Regions from separate parts of the Exiguobacterium sp. EA-TM-5 genome, predicted to be linked through region 2. Evidence: riboswitches for the same ligand, from Rfam matches in the RefSeq annotation. Region 2 holds a riboswitch; the other holds the start of a gene.
What was found. Region 2 has a riboswitch for thiamine pyrophosphate ahead of tenA (thiaminase II). Riboswitches for the same ligand answer to the same signal wherever they lie in the genome.
Positions count from the first base shown of each region.

Region 1: it holds a riboswitch for thiamine pyrophosphate, as region 2 does, so the genes downstream of both, thiT (energy-coupled thiamine transporter ThiT) here and tenA (thiaminase II) in region 2, are expected to answer to the same signal.

Region 1 is NZ_CM132670.1:1,606,659-1,614,583, reverse strand. It holds gene ACV3PA_RS08250 (DAK2 domain-containing protein) at 1-1,181, opposite strand, end outside; gene ACV3PA_RS08245 (Asp23/Gls24 family envelope stress response protein) at 1,207-1,569, opposite strand; gene rpmB (50S ribosomal protein L28) at 1,853-2,041, shown strand; gene ACV3PA_RS08235 (amino acid permease) at 2,181-3,584, shown strand; gene ACV3PA_RS08230 (thiamine diphosphokinase) at 3,637-4,239, opposite strand; gene thiT (energy-coupled thiamine transporter ThiT) at 4,241-4,801, opposite strand; TPP riboswitch at 4,864-4,972, opposite strand; gene rpe (ribulose-phosphate 3-epimerase) at 4,995-5,651, opposite strand; gene rsgA (ribosome small subunit-dependent GTPase A) at 5,654-6,559, opposite strand; gene pknB (Stk1 family PASTA domain-containing Ser/Thr kinase) at 6,585-7,925, opposite strand, start outside.
Region 2 is NZ_CM132670.1:2,608,347-2,616,271, forward strand. It holds gene ACV3PA_RS13770 (glycoside hydrolase family 3 protein) at 1-387, shown strand, start outside; gene ACV3PA_RS13775 (hypothetical protein) at 418-714, opposite strand; gene tenA (thiaminase II) at 766-1,461, opposite strand; TPP riboswitch at 1,535-1,641, opposite strand; gene ACV3PA_RS13785 (DUF1002 domain-containing protein) at 1,836-2,717, shown strand; gene abc-f (ribosomal protection-like ABC-F family protein) at 2,993-4,792, shown strand; gene ACV3PA_RS13795 (alanine/glycine:cation symporter family protein) at 4,988-6,451, shown strand; gene ACV3PA_RS13800 (diacylglycerol/lipid kinase family protein) at 6,589-7,482, shown strand; gene ACV3PA_RS13805 (peptidoglycan DD-metalloendopeptidase family protein) at 7,721-7,925, shown strand, end outside.

The DNA.
Region 1 (7,925 bases), 1.0 Mb from region 2:
TAGACATAAACGTGTTCCGCGTGTGCATCCTCAATCGCCTTAACGATATCTTCCGTCGACGGGTTCATCGTTTGTCCGCCTTCGATGACGACACTGACACCGAGTGATTTGAAGAGTTCACTGATTCCTTCACCCATTGCGACTGTCACGAGGGCAGCTTTCGCTTTTGCCTTCGGTGCAGCAACTGGAGTGACTTGGTTCGCGCCTTCTTCTTCAAGGATTGTTGAATGTTGTTGACGCATGTTTTCAATTTTAACAGCGACGAGTTCGCCAAAGCGTTGTCCTTTTGTGATGACTTCTCCTGGTGTTTCAACGTGAACGTGAACTTTAAGGAGTTCTTCATCCGCGACGACGAGCAACGAATCACCGAATTCCGCTAATTCGTTTCGGAAGTCTTCTTCGCTGAACGGTGCATTCGCGAGCTTGTCATCCTGGAAACGCACCATGATCTCCGTGCAGTAGCCGTAGTGGATTTCTTCTGTCGACATGAAGCTTTGAGCCGTTTTGTGATGCTCTGCTTCGACGAGTGCTTCCATGACAGGCGCATGCGGCTTATCCAGTTCTTTTCCTTCAAGCGTTGCAAGGAATCCTTCATAGATACAGACGAGACCTTGACCACCTGAATCAACGACACCTACTTCTTTTAATACTGGAAGAAGATCGGGTGTTCCGTCGAGTGATACTTTCGACGCTTCGACGAGCTGACGCATCAACTCTAAGAAATCCGTCGTCGTCTCAGATTGTGCGATAGCCGCAACAGCTGTTTCACGGGCAACCGTCAAGATTGTTCCTTCGACCGGCTTCATGACCGCTTTGTATGCTGTGTCGACACCTTTTTGTAACGCATCTGCGAATTCCTTCGTATCAATCGTCGTTTTTCCTTCGATTGATTTTGAGAATCCACGGAACAATTGACTCAAGATGACGCCCGAGTTTCCGCGTGCACCCATTAATAATCCACGCGCAAATACGTTCGCGACTTCCGATACAGAATCCGCTGTCGATTTACCTGCTTCTTTTGCACCTGAAGTCATCGTCAAATTCATGTTCGTTCCCGTATCACCATCTGGCACAGGGAAGACATTCAATGAATCGACGAAATCTGCATTTTGATAGAGATTCGCCGCGCCATTTTGAATCATCTTGACTAACTGCGCTCCTGTTAAACGATCTACACTCACTAAAGTTTCCTCCTCTATTCCCGCCTTAGACATTCGTCAAGCGGACTCCTTGGACAAAGATGTTCACAGATGTCACGTCAAGACCTAGTGCCTGACTGAGCGTGTATTTCACGCGACTCTGTACGTTATTCGCCACCTCTGAGATTTTCGTTCCATAACTTACGATGATATGCATATCGATATGGACCTGCTCTGAAGCCTGTCGAACGATGACACCGCGTGCAAAGTTCTCACGTTTTAAGAGTTCAGCAAGACCATCCTTGATTTGAGATTGGGATGCCATACCAACGACACCAAAACATTCCATTGCTGCGCCGCCCGCAAGTTGCGCGACGACATCATTATCTACATCAATCTTTCCATAGGTCGTTTTCATCTCGATCGCCACCTGAGTAGCCCCCTTTGAATATTGTATTCTTCTCATAATTCTACTATAAGGACCTACTATTGAAAAGTCGCCGTACTGACTATACAATGAATAAGTGAAAAATAGTAGCGGTCAAATGAACTTTTACCATCATCCTCATCCATTATTTTAAATTTCGAGGTTGCCTGTCAAGTTTTTTTCTTGTCAGCTACTTTTTTTATGTTGCAACCGCCTTGACACCATGCTAAGATAGCAAAGTGTCTATTAGGACGAACGCAAAACAACATAAAAGGAGGCGGAACGCATGGCACGTAAATGCTACGTTACTGGGAAATCGCCAAAGTCGGGTAACAACCGTTCACACGCATTGAACAAAACAAAACGTACTTGGGGAGTCAACGTACAAAAAGTACGTATCCTCGTCGACGGTAAGCCGAAAAAGGTTTGGGTTTCAGCTCGAGCTCTTAAATCAGGTAAAGTCGAACGCGTATAAGGCGCAACACCGGATGGGAATCTTCCCCTCCGGTTTTTTTATACCCTCATTTATTTTTCTCATAAACTAATTGTCGCTTTTATTGAAAACGCTTACAATAGGAAGGTACTTTATTTTGTCAGAATTGGGGGAAGTCATCATGCAACTCAAACGAGAGATGACGAGTCGACACCTGTTCATGATCTCACTCGGTGGGATCATCGGAACAGGCTTATTTCTAGGGTCAGGGTTAACGATTTCACAAGCGGGACCTCTCGGGGCGGTCCTCAGTTACATCGTGGGTGGGACCATCATGTATCTGACGATGTTATGTTTAGGAGAGTTAGCGGTCTATATGCCGGTCTCAGGGTCATTTCAGACCTATACGACCCGTTTCATCGGACCAGGAATCGGTTTTGCCGTCGGTTGGATTTATTGGCTCGGCTGGGCTGTGACGGTTGCACTCGAAATAACGGCAGCTGGCAGTTTGATGGATCGTTGGTTTCCAAACGTGCCGGTCGTCGTCTGGTGTACTGTCTTTACGGTCTTACTATTCGGTCTGAATGCCGTCTCAGCAAAAGCGTTCGGTGAAGCAGAATTCTGGTTCTCAAGTTTGAAGGTACTCGCGATTCTCTTCTTCATCGTTCTCGGCGGCGCTGCTTGGTTCGGTTGGTTACCGATGGAAGCAGATCGTCCAACATCGTTGTTCGCGAACTTTACGGCAAGCGGTTGGTTTCCAAATGGAATCCTCGGTGTCTTGACGACGATGATTGCCGTCAACTTCGCTTTCCAAGGAACCGAATTGATTGGTGTCGCGGCTGGGGAGTCCGACACACCTGAAAAATCGATTCCAAAAGCGATTCGGAATACAGTCTGGCGTACGTTCATTTTCTTTGTCTTATCAATTACAATCGTTGGTGCCTTAATTCCATATGAGACAGCTGGAGGAGTCAGTAGCCCGTTCATCATGGTCTTTGATGCGATTGGTATCCCGTATGCTGCTGATTTGATGAATATCGTCGTTTTGACAGCACTATTATCTGTTGGAAACTCAGGACTTTACGCTGCAACGCGAATGTTATGGGCAATGTCGCAGGAAGGAATGATTTCAAAAAAATTATCTTACGTGAATGCACGTGGTGTACCTATGCGTGCCTTACTCTTTACAATGATGTTTGCGATGCTTTCGCTACTGACAGCATTTTTCGCAGAGGATACCGTCTTTATCTGGCTCTTGTCCTTAGCCGGTCTCGGTGCTCAGGTCGGTTGGATTTCCATCTCTGCGTCTCAGCTCGCATTTCGTCGGCAGTTCTTACGAAACGGACATGATCTATCCGAATTGAAATTCAAGACACCGCTTTATCCGGTGTTACCGCTGATTTCATTGACGTTAAACGTCGTCGTCCTCGTTAGTCTTGCGTTTCAAGCGGATCAACGGATCGCCCTATACATCGGTGTTCCATTCTTCCTCGTCATGTGGGGAAGCTATCATCTCTTCGTCAAAGGAAAACATCTAGCAGCACAAAGCGACATCCGTGTCGCTCCCTCTCAACTCGAAGAATAACGATATGAAAAGAGGCCGCGGATCATCCACGGCCTCTTTTCATATGCTTGTTCTATTCCTTAAGTGTTCGCATCATCAGTAGTTCTCCTTGATGGAGCTCTACTTTCGCTTCTGACGCACTCCATTCATTGCTGACGGTCAATGAGCCTCCAACAGGAACCGAATGCGCATCGAGTGGGTATTTGACTCCAGATAAGCTTAGGATCGACGCCACAAGTGGAATGAATGAGAGATAATGATAGCTTCCTGCCTTAACTGCATATGTCCCCACTGCCAAATACCGTACCTCTTCTCGTTTCGTGACGAGTCGTGCCTTAGGATATTGTTTTAACAAATAGACATTTTGAACGGTCATGTCGAGTCGTCCGCCTGTCGCTCCAATGATGATGATCTCCTCACCCCGTTTCATCTCTGATACGGTACGGAGGGAAAGTTCGAGATCCGTTTCATCTTTCTCTGCCGGATGGACGATTGCATCTTCAGGTACATAGCCAAGTGAATCAAAATCACCAATCATCATATCGCATGTCAACCCAAACGATTCAATCGTTTGAACACCACCATCAACACCAACGATGAAATCACCGGGCTGGCAAAACGTCCGTAAGTCAGGTACCTCTTCTTGCGGACCCGCACAGACAAGAATCGCCCGCATATTAAACACCTCGTGCTGAATAGCGAAGTAAGCGTGGTGCAGTCGTGAAGAGAAGACCTGCGACGACACCACAAAGAACGTAAGACGGAACCATGTATGTCGCATTATAAATCAACGAATATGGTATGACTGGACCCTCAGCATACTCGGCAAAAAAGACGATTCCGCTGATGACATGACAGATATAACGAAGTCCCGCTCCTAAAAGCGTCGCAAGTAGGACAAACGTCATCAAGCGTTTCTTCTGTCCGTTACGCGCGGCTTGTCTAACTTGACGTGCAAACAGCCCACTTAATCCGACGACTCCATATGCAATCGTATAATCGAGTAGTGGTTGAACGACCGTCAAAACTTGTGGGGCGAACATCAATTGAATCGTACCGACAAGTGCTCCAGTGACGACACCTCCGACGACACCATGGCGAAACGCCATGACGAAGATGGGAAGCATCGCTAAGCTGATTGAGCCCCCTTGTGGCATTTTGAATGGAATCAATAAATCAAAGACGACTCCGAGACTGGCGAAGATGGCAATTTCCATCATCATTTGTAACCGTTTCATGATAATTTCCTCCTTCATGGAATAAAACGGGACGCAAAAAGGCAGTACGACGAACGCCGTACTGCCTGCGTGCGCCACATCCCTACGTCCGTTTGAACGGAACAGGTTCGAAGGGTTAAAGTCAAAAGACTCCTCTCAGCCGCTTTTCAAGCGACACCCCTTGCGGTCATCATATTTCGTTTTCTCGTTCTTATTATACGGCAGCCCCTTGACGAATGCTAGTGATTGCTTCCGCATAATCCGATGCATTGTAGATCGCTGATCCTGCGACAAGGACGTTGGCACCATTATCGATGCATAACTTTGCCGTTTCCGGATTGACCCCACCATCAATCTCGATTTCAAATGTAAGACCACGATCTGCCTTCATTTGTGCAAGTGTTGCGAGCTTCGGCATGACACTCTCGATGAACGCCTGACCACCAAAACCTGGATTGACTGTCATCAACAAGACCATATCGACATCCTGAAGAATGTGTTCAATCGTCGATAGTGATGTATGTGGATTCAAGACGACCCCCGCCTTCGCACCTGCCGCTTTGATTTGTTGCAAGACACGATGGACATGATTCGTCGCTTCGACATGGAACGTCACGATGTCGGCTCCTGCCTTGACGAAATCTTCGACGAATCGTTCGGGTTGATCAATCATCAAATGGACATCAAGAACCATATCTGTCTTTTGACGTAGGCTGCTTAACACAGGTAAACCGAATGAGATGTTCGGGACGAACTGACCATCCATGACGTCGAAATGAATGTAGTCTGCTCCTGCCGCCTCAACCGCTTTGACATCACGCTCGAGATTCGCAAAATCTGCTGATAAGATCGATGGTGCAATTTTAATCATCTTCAATACCTCCGGGCTCGATTCTTGATTTCGTCTATAAACATACCATAATTTTCATAGCGGGAGGACATGATTTCTTGTGCCTCGACCGCCTCCTTGACGGCACAACCGGGTTCATTCAAATGCAAACACCCCCGGTATTTACAATCGTCTTGCACAGCCACGAATTCAGGAAAACTCCATCGCACATCCTCTATTTCCATTTCATAAGGAAAGTCTAAATTCGAGAACCCTGGCGTATCGGCAATCAATCCTTCCGCAAGCGGCATCAACGTAACGTGACGGGTTGTATGACGCCCACGTCCGAGTGATTTCGAGATGGCACTCGTTTCTAGATCAAGAGATGGTTCGAGTGCGTTCAACAGCGAGCTTTTTCCGACACCTGATTGTCCGGCAAGAACACTTGTTTTGCCTGCAAGTAATGGTCTGACTTGCTCGACACCTGTCAACGTCTCACTCGATGTCTCGATGACCGTATAGCCAATCTTCCGATAAGCAACAATCGCGTCTCGGACAGCCGGTCCCTTGACATCATCGAGCAGATCCATCTTCGTTAACAAGATGACGGGTTGAATTTCCTTCGCTTCGATCAATACGAGAAACCGATCAAGCAGATGGGCTGAAAAGTCAGGTTCTGCTGCTGAGACGACAAGCAATGCTTGATCGATATTCGCGACAGGAGGACGTACTAAAAAATTGTCACGCTCCTTCACTTCAAGAATATACCCGGTCTCACTCTCGATATGAAGGACGACTTCGTCTCCAACTACCGGACTGATACCACGTTTCCGGAAGTTTCCTCTTGCTCGTGAACGGACTTCCCCTTCTGGCGTCATAACATCATAAAAGCCGCCCTGCAACCGTATGATCGTTCCTTCTCGCTTTTCTTCGATGCGCTGTTCCGTCATCCTATGCACTCCTTTTTCATCACATTCATTGTGCGTCTTTTGCTTGATTGTACGTGATGGTTTTTGAACGATACACCGTATCGTCTTTATAGATCGTAATTTTTCCTTCTTCTCCCGGATCAATTGTCACCGGCACGTCGAACGTCTCATCTTGATCAATGGATTCCTCGATGACAGTCCGTTTCCCTTTCGCATCTTCCGTCTCGATGCGGATAACTTGTTTAGGCGGCGTATCTTCGTCCTCTTCAGATACTGCATCGTACACGACTTTTTCTGGGAACGTTGCTGTTACTGTTTTTTCTTCCTCCCCTTTAGAGATGAAGACGGTCACTGAGTCGTTTGGTTCGACTTGGGCACCTGCTTGCGGAAACTGACGAATGACTTGATCGAGCTTCACGTCACTCGAAAATTCTTGTTCGAACGTTCCGTCTAACCCAACTTTATCCAAGTAAGCTTTTGCCTCATCACTCGATAAGTTTGTCAAATCTTTCAATTCGAAAGAGGATGTCCCCTCAGATACAGTAATCGTAATCGTTTGTTCTTTAGCGATTACTTCCGTTCCAGCGGAAATTGACTGCCGGATGACATTTCCTCGATCTATCTCATCCGACTTCTCTCGCTCGACTTCGACTTTTGCGAATCCAGCTTCTTTTAACGTTGCAATCGCTTCTTTTTCAGCCTCATCTGTTACATCTGGCACTTCGACTGGCTCACTTCCCGTAGAGACGACTAAATTAACTGTCGACCCTTTTTTCACCTGTGCTTTTTCACGAGGTGTCTGACTGATGACGTCACCCTCATCGACCGTATCGCTACTTCGTTCTGTCGTTTCAACGACGAACCCGAGTTTCTCTAACTTCGTTTCCGCTTCGTCTCCATCCATTTTGACGACAGATGGTACGGTGACGCTTGGATCTGGCCACATCGCAAACGTCGTAGCTGCTCCACCAAGTAACAAAAGCAATAAGAGAACGATCCACCAGCGTTTTTTCTTTTTCTTCTCCGATGATTTCGGTTGAACTGTAGTGACAGAAGGTGATTCCGGTTCCGATTTTGACTCTTCTGGCGCTTGTACTGGTGCCAAGACCATCGTCTTTTCCATCTCATCCTCTTCTGCACCACGGATGCCTTCATTTGCTCGTTCATCAGACAATGCCGTTACCATATCTGTTTTAAAAGCTGCAACGGACTGTTGTCGATCATGAGGTGCTTTTGAGAGCGCCTGCATGATACAGTTTTCAAGTGCTTGCGGCACTCTTGGATTCAAGACAGATGGACGGCGCGGCGTATCTTGGAGGTGCTTCAGCGCAATCGCGACCGGTGAGTCTCCTTCAAACGGTACTTGCCCTGTGACAAGTTCGTATAA
Region 2 (7,925 bases):
GTCGGCTCAAACGTCAATACGAGTGCTAAACTGCTATCAACCGCACCAGAACAAGCGATTCCGGCTTCAATCTTCCGCTATGCGAACCAAACAGACACCCCCTCCGTCTTACTTAGCCTCCGTAATCCATACGATGTCGCCGTTCAACCGGACGCACCGGCGCACGTCCTCGTCTATGGCTTCAAAGGGGATCCGAACGGACCAGACTCCGAAGCTGGTAATCTGAAATCTGCAGGACCTAACCTGCCTGCTGGTATCCGTGCGATTTTCGGAACGTTTAAGCCGCAAGGCACCTTACCAGTCGATGTACCGGTCTTTAAGAACGGTGCCTTTACCGATCAACTGCATCTCGAATTCGGTGACGGCTTTAAAAACTGGAAAAAATGAGAATATGATACACAAAAGACCGAGACTCCTTTAAAGGATGCCTCGGTCTTTTAACGATTGATACGGATATACCGCTTCTTCTTTCGCACGATAGTAGACGCGGTATAACCAATAGGTCAGTAATGCATAGACGACAATGACAAGAACAGCAGAAATGTAGCTCCCCATGCTATATGCTACCTTGAAGTTTCGAGTCGATGCGGATATACCAGATAATACGATCAACGCTGGAATGATGAGTCCTACAAATCTTACTTTAACTTTACCCAGCATGCGTTGCACGGCATACGCGGCGCTGATCGCAAGTACGATCACGATGATTTCCATTCCTATCCCTACTTCCGCTAAATGATATACCTAATTCTACCATCTAACCGTTTAGGAAGATACTGTTCGCGCCGGAATCGTCTCGTACACCGACGTGAATGTTTCTTCTGTCCATCCCATATGCCAAAACAGCAACTCATAATAACAGCTCGTCACGAAATGACGTTTCATCCGTTCGCGTTCTGTAGGACTGGCTTGTTCAGCCAAAGCATCGAGCCGTGCAATCTGTTCAAAGACGACCTTTTCGAACCACTCCGAACTATACGTGTCGATCCATTGCTGATAGATTTTTTCTTCTGGCGTACATGTCAGTAATTGTTGACCGACTTCATAATACAACCAGTAACATGGCAAGATGGCAGCAATTGTCTCACCGAGTGTCCCCTCGCTCGCATGATGCATATGCGACACATAGGCATATGCTGTTGGTGCTGGTTCGAATGCTTCAAGGTCTGCTTTTGTAATACCAAGCGGTTCAAAAAACGATTGATGTAGACTCAGTTCTGCCCCATATGTCGAAGTCGCATGCTCGGCAAGCGTTGCGATTGTCGCAAAGTCGTCTGCTTTTGACGCTGCCTTCGCTTGAATCTTCGCAAAGTGTTTTAAGTAGTAAGCGTCCTGCATCACGTAATGCCGAAATTTCGAGAGTGGTAATGTCCCTTCCCCGATTCCTTGCACGAACGGGTGCGTAAAACTACTCTCCCAATACGCTTGTGCTGCTTGTTTGATTTCTTGTGTGAATGTCATGATCTCATCCTCCTCGTTTTTTATGAAACGAAAAAACACCACCCCGAAACACACGGGCATGGCGCAAGAAGAACAAGACTTGACGCCACTTCCCTCCGTAAGTACGAACTTAATCAGGTTCAAAGGGTCCGAACGTCTTCGTTCGTCTCAGTCAGCCTACCGACTCCCCTAGTGGTCATTATTCGATTCCCATCCACTATAGCATGCTGAAAATGGAAGTCAAGTTGTCCTCTTTTCGCTATACTATGGAGTGTCAGAAGGCGGATACCGTCTCCTTCTACAGACCGATTCCGAATGGATCTTGTTCCCGTACACTAATTTTAGTACCTGATACTATATTCAATACTCTTACTTATACATTGGAGGATTTCATCATGCATACACCAACAAAAATCATGGCGTCAGCCATCATCGCTTCTGCTTTATTACTCCCGACAGCCGCATCCGCCGAACAAGTCGTCGATAAGACGATCGTCACACTCGGGGAGTCGCTCGGCGCAAAAGATAAGGCTTGGGTCCTTTCACGTCTCAATGCACCGGAGGGCATCACGCCGATTATCGCAACCTCTGCCGACGAAGAAAAATACCTCGGGAAAAACATTCCACAGTCGCAAAAAGGTGGCAACATGTATTCGTCGGCTAAGATTGAACTGACGGAAAAAGGCGATGGACTTTCCGTCTCGACGGAGAACATCACGTGGGTGACGAAGGATATGTATCTCAACGCTCTCGTCACAGCAGGTGTCAAAGATGCCGACATCACGATCACTTCTCCCTACAAGGTGACCGGGACATCGGCCCTGACAGGAATCATGAAAGCCTATGATCAAACTTCTGCTGAGACTGGAATCAAGCTGAGTGACGAACGCAAGGATTTAGCACAGCAAGAATTATCGGTCACATCTGACGTCGGGAAGACCGTTGGAACGGATAAAGTCGCTGACTTGATGAATGAGATCAAGGCTGAGATTGCAAATCAAAAACCGGAAACTAAAGTCGAGATTGAAAATCTGATCGTCCAAGTCATTCAAAACAACAACATCCAATTATCTGATGCACAGATGGATCGATTGACGAACTTGTTCAATCAAATGGAGCAAGCGAACATCAACTGGGGACAAATTGAGAGCGGCTTGAAAAATGCCGGTCAAGACATCCATGCGTTTGCAACGTCTGAGGAGACGAAAGGATTCTTCGCTAAATTATTTGATGGTCTGAGTGACTTCTTTAGCTCGATTGCTGGGGTATTCAAATAATTCAGACTTTCCCATTTAACAAAATAATGGTAAACTACATGTATCTGAAACGAAAGGTGGGGTGAAAAGATGGACTTTGCCGCGTGCAAACACTGGTTAATGGAACAATTATATCTGTTGCGCGCGATTTTTCATGGAATGGCGTTCTAAGGCACCCGTCTGCCCTTTTTAGAACTTCATGAACGAAAAATACAGCAAAGCGCATCTTTCACACGTCAAGGAGAGTGCTATTTGCGCTCTCCTTTTTTTGATGCGCGCGAAAGGATCAATTGATTATGATGATTTGCGACATTCAACACCTGACAAAACAATTTGGAGGCGAAACGATCTTGACAGACGTTTCCCTCTTCTTAAACGAACACGACCGTGTCGGTTTGATCGGACGAAACGGTAGTGGCAAAACGACACTACTTCGCCTACTTGCTCGACTCGACCAGCCGGACGGTGGTGTCATCTATCAAAAGAGTGGTTTGACAATCGGCTACCTGGAACAACTTCCAGTTTACGCCGAAACGATGACCGGACTCGACGTCCTATGGACAGCGTTTGACGAAATCCTCTCGATTCGTTCTCGGATGCAACAGTTGGAACAATTGATGGCAACAGCACCATCCGACCTCGAGGCATTACTCGTCCGATATGCGGACGTGACGAATGCATTCGAACAAAAAGATGGGTATCTACTCGATTCGAAGATTGAGCGCATGGTGAACGGTTTACATCTCCGTCCTTTACTTACTCGCCCCTTCCATCAGTTAAGCGGCGGTGAGCAGACGAAGATTTGTCTCGGTCGTATGTTGCTGATGGAACCGAGTCTCCTCATTCTTGACGAACCCACGAACCATCTTGATTTAGCTGCCGTTGAATGGCTCGAGCAATTTTTACGCGATTATACCGGAACCGTCCTACTCGTCTCTCACGACCGAGTGTTCTTAGATGCTGTCGTTACCTCAATCGTTGAACTTGAGGATGGTGAATTGACATCTTACACGGGCAATTACAGTGCGTTCGTTGCCGAGAGAGAACGTCGTCTGCTCGAACAGTTCCATGCTTATCAAGAGCAGCAGAAAAAAATCAAGAAGATGAAAGAAGCGATTCGTCGACTTAGACAATGGGCGAACGAAGCGTCTCCACCGAGTGAAAAATTATTCCGTAAAGCAAAATCGATGGAGCGGGCGCTCGAGCGAATCGAACGGATTAAACGACCGCAACTCGAAGCTAAAACCGCTGACGTCTCCTTCACTTCTACCGATCACACGAGCCAAGTCGTCTTTCGTGCTGAAGCACTGTCTTTTGCTTACAAGACGCGACAACTTTTTGATGCGATTTCGTTTGAAATCATGGCCCAGGATCGAATTGCGATCGTTGGAACGAACGGAAGCGGAAAGTCGACATTACTATCACTACTACTTGACGAATTATCACCGGACGCGGGCACACTCACGCGTGGACCATCAAATCATGTCGGTTACTTGTCTCAACACGCCCATTTCGAAGAGGACGCTCGATTGATTGACTGGTTCAGGCAACGGATTGCCATCCCGGAAGCGGAAGCCCGCCATATTCTTGCTCGGTTTTTGTTCTTTGGACCGACTGTCTTCCGGTCTATTTTTTCACTGAGCGGCGGCGAACGTGTGCGATTGCAACTCGCCGTCCTCGTTCATTCGTCGATCAACGTATTGATTCTTGATGAGCCAACGAATCATTTGGATATTGAATCAAGAGAGACACTTGAAGAAGCACTCGAGAATTTTTCTGGAACACTGATTGCTGTCTCGCACGATCGCTATTTCTTGAATCGTCTTTTTCCGCAGATCCTTTGGCTTGAAAATGGTCTGACGCGTTATCACGGTACGTATACGTATGCCCAACAGAAGCGTACTGAGTTCGCTGCGTCTTCCCCACTCCACGTAACCCCACAAAAACCAAAACGCTTGGCACAACATGAGTTAGAAGTACAGATCGAGCGACTTGAACGAAAACTAGCCAAACGTGAGTGCTTGACTGACATGGTCTCTAAGACCATTCAAGAGAAACTCGATGACCTTTACGAACAATTGTTACAATATGGATAATCTTGCTTCACTTGACTGTCGTCCTTATTTAAGGGACGGCAGTCTTTTGTATATCTTCCCTGTGTGAGACTCCTGTTTTTTAGTTAACCTTATTAAGTTTTAAAATTTTATTTTAATTTCTTATTGCATATTGTCAGAAAATTCGTATAATTTAGCGTATAGCTTTTTATTATTCTTTGGGAGGAATACACCATCATGAACGCCATTCAGCAAGTCATTCAAGGAAGTGTCGATTACGCCAACAATATTTTAGGTGCGTACGTGCTAGTTGCCGTATTGATCGGCGGCGGGATCTACTTCACGATCCGAACTAAATTTATCCAGTTTACGTACTTAAAAGAGATGTTCCGGGTCACGCTCGATAAAAGTGAACAAACAACAGACGATAAAGGGGAAAGTATCACTTCTCTCCAGTCGTTCTTCATCGGTGCTGCGACACGGATCGGTACTGGTAACCTTGCTGGTGTCACGATTGCCGTCACACTTGGCGGACCAGGTGCTGTCTTCTGGATGTGGATGGTCGCTCTTCTCGGTGGTGCGACAGCGCTCATCGAAAGTACACTTGCTCAAGTCTATAAAGTACGCGATACGAAATCAAATGCGTACCGTGGTGGTCCTGCCTATTACATCGAAAAGGGCTTAAAAAATCGGGCTCTCGGAATCGTCTTTGCTGTCTTGATTGCCGTTACATTCGGACTTATTTTCAACTCCGTTCAATCAAACACGATCGCCGCTGCTTTTGACAATGCGTTTGGCATCAATACAGCTGTCGTCGGTGCTGTACTTGTCGTCTTGACGGGACTCGTCATTTTTGGTGGTGTTCACCGCGTCGCGAAATTCTCTGCAATCGTCGTTCCCATCATGGCAGGACTTTACTTGCTTGCTGCCCTTTATGTCGTCGTCACGAATCTCACTGAGCTTCCTGGTGTATTCGCAATGATTTTCAAGAGTGCCTTCGGGATCGAGCAAGCATTCGGTGGCTCGGTCGGTGCTGCGATTTCACTCGGTGTTAGACGTGGATTGTTCTCGAACGAAGCTGGTATGGGATCTGCTCCGAACGCCGCTGCTGCTGCTGAAGTCTCACACCCAGCAAAACAAGGTTTCTTGCAAACACTTGGTGTATTCCTTGATACGTTGATCGTCTGTACAGCAACAGCAACGATCATTCTCCTTAGTGATAGTTATGCCGCTGGAAACGGCGAAGGAATCGGCATGTTACAAAACGCACTCTCTGAACAATTCGGCGCAATCGCCCCACCGTTCATCGCACTCTGTGTCTTCTTGTTCGCATTCAGTTCGATTGTAGGTAGTTACTACTATGGTGAAACGAACATTGAGTTCATCAAACAAAGTCCGGCAGCCGTCTTCAGTTTCCGTATTGCGACAATGGGCTTCGTCTTCATCGGATCTGTTCTCAGCCTAGGTATGGTATGGAGCTTTGCCGATTTATTCATGGCAGGTATGACATTAATCAACATGACGTCAATCCTTCTCTTGAGCGGTATTGCCCTCAAAGTCATAAAAGACTACCAGGACCAACGAAAGCAGGGACTCGATCCTGTCTTCTCTGCCAAAGCACTCGGTATTGAAAACACGGAATGTTGGGATGTCGAAGAAGAAGCTCGTCCTGCTGCTGGTGAACTTCCACCGTCACAGTAAAAATTGAACCCTATTCTTTAGCACCGAGTATGCCTTTTGTGCCTACTCGGTGTTTTTTATTTGCCAAAAAGAATTTGGATTATGTTTTCACCGGACAGGGAAAAAGTCAACAGATTGTCCTGAAGGAGGAATTCAATTTGTCTCAAGCCATGCTGATCATCAACCCGTCTTCCGGTAAAGAACTTGGAAAAAAACACGCGACGCTCGCTGAAGAAACACTCGCTACTCGTTTTCAAACCGTCGACGTCCGGTTCACGGAAAAAGAACACGACGCGACAGAATTCGCACGTCACGCCGCTCAGTCTAATTACGATGCTGTCATCGCCATGGGCGGTGATGGTACAGTCAATGAAGTCATTACTGGGATCGCTGAGCAACCACATCGCCCAACTCTTGGCATCGTACCACTCGGAACAGTGAACGATTTATCACGCGCTTTACACATTCCGACTGATCCGGAAGAGGCCATTCAGATTCTAGCAGAAGCCCCTGCCCGACCGCTCGATATCGGTAAATATGATGATCACTATTTCATGAACGTCATCGCCGTTGGTCTGATCGCAGAAGCTGTCGAAGAGGTTAGCGTCGAACAAAAGACATCGCTCGGATCGGTTGCCTATTTCATTGAAGGTCTGAAAGCCTTTAAAGATCATAGTCCTTATCCAATTGAAATCGATTCTGCTGAGAAGCAGTTCGACGGAGAAGCACACTTGTTGATCATTGCTTTGACAAATTCCGTCGGCGGATTCGAATCGTTTGCTGAAGACGCGAAAGTCGATGATGGACTTTTGCACGGTTTCATTATTACGAAGCTCGGCTTCTTTGATGCGCTTCAAGCGTTACCTAAACTCATCACAGGCGGGTTATCAAAGGCTGATCAAATCGAACACTTCACGACGAAACGTGTCGAGATTCGCTCAAAAGAAGAATTGCCGATCAATGCCGATGGAGATACAGCCGGTCATGTTCCCGTAACTGTTGAAGTACTTCCGCAGCATTTAAGCGTATTCTCGCCAGACACATCAAATTAAAATTTCACTACTCTCAAGAGCTGACTTACGGTCAGCTCTTTTGCTTATTTTACCATTACAATATATGTTAATATTGCGTAATTTTGAAATACATTTGAAATATTTTTGTGTTATTGACGATGCTATAATCATCTCAGGCGAAAAATCATTCCCTAAAATAAATAAATATACATAAAATCTTACAATTTTGTAATGATCAGTTCTGTCGCTTCAGATTTTTAAGGAGGAAATACACTCAATGAAACGTTTACTTACAACAATGACAATGACAGCTTTGGTAGTTTCAGGTTTTGCGACAACGAGTGCTTCGAAAGTTGAAGCTGCAACGACGTATAAAGTAAAGGTCACGGCAGACGGGCTTCGTGTTCGTACAGGTCCATCAACGGCTTATAAAATCGTCGGTAGCGTCAATAAAGGACAAACTTTCAATTATCTTGGTGTTT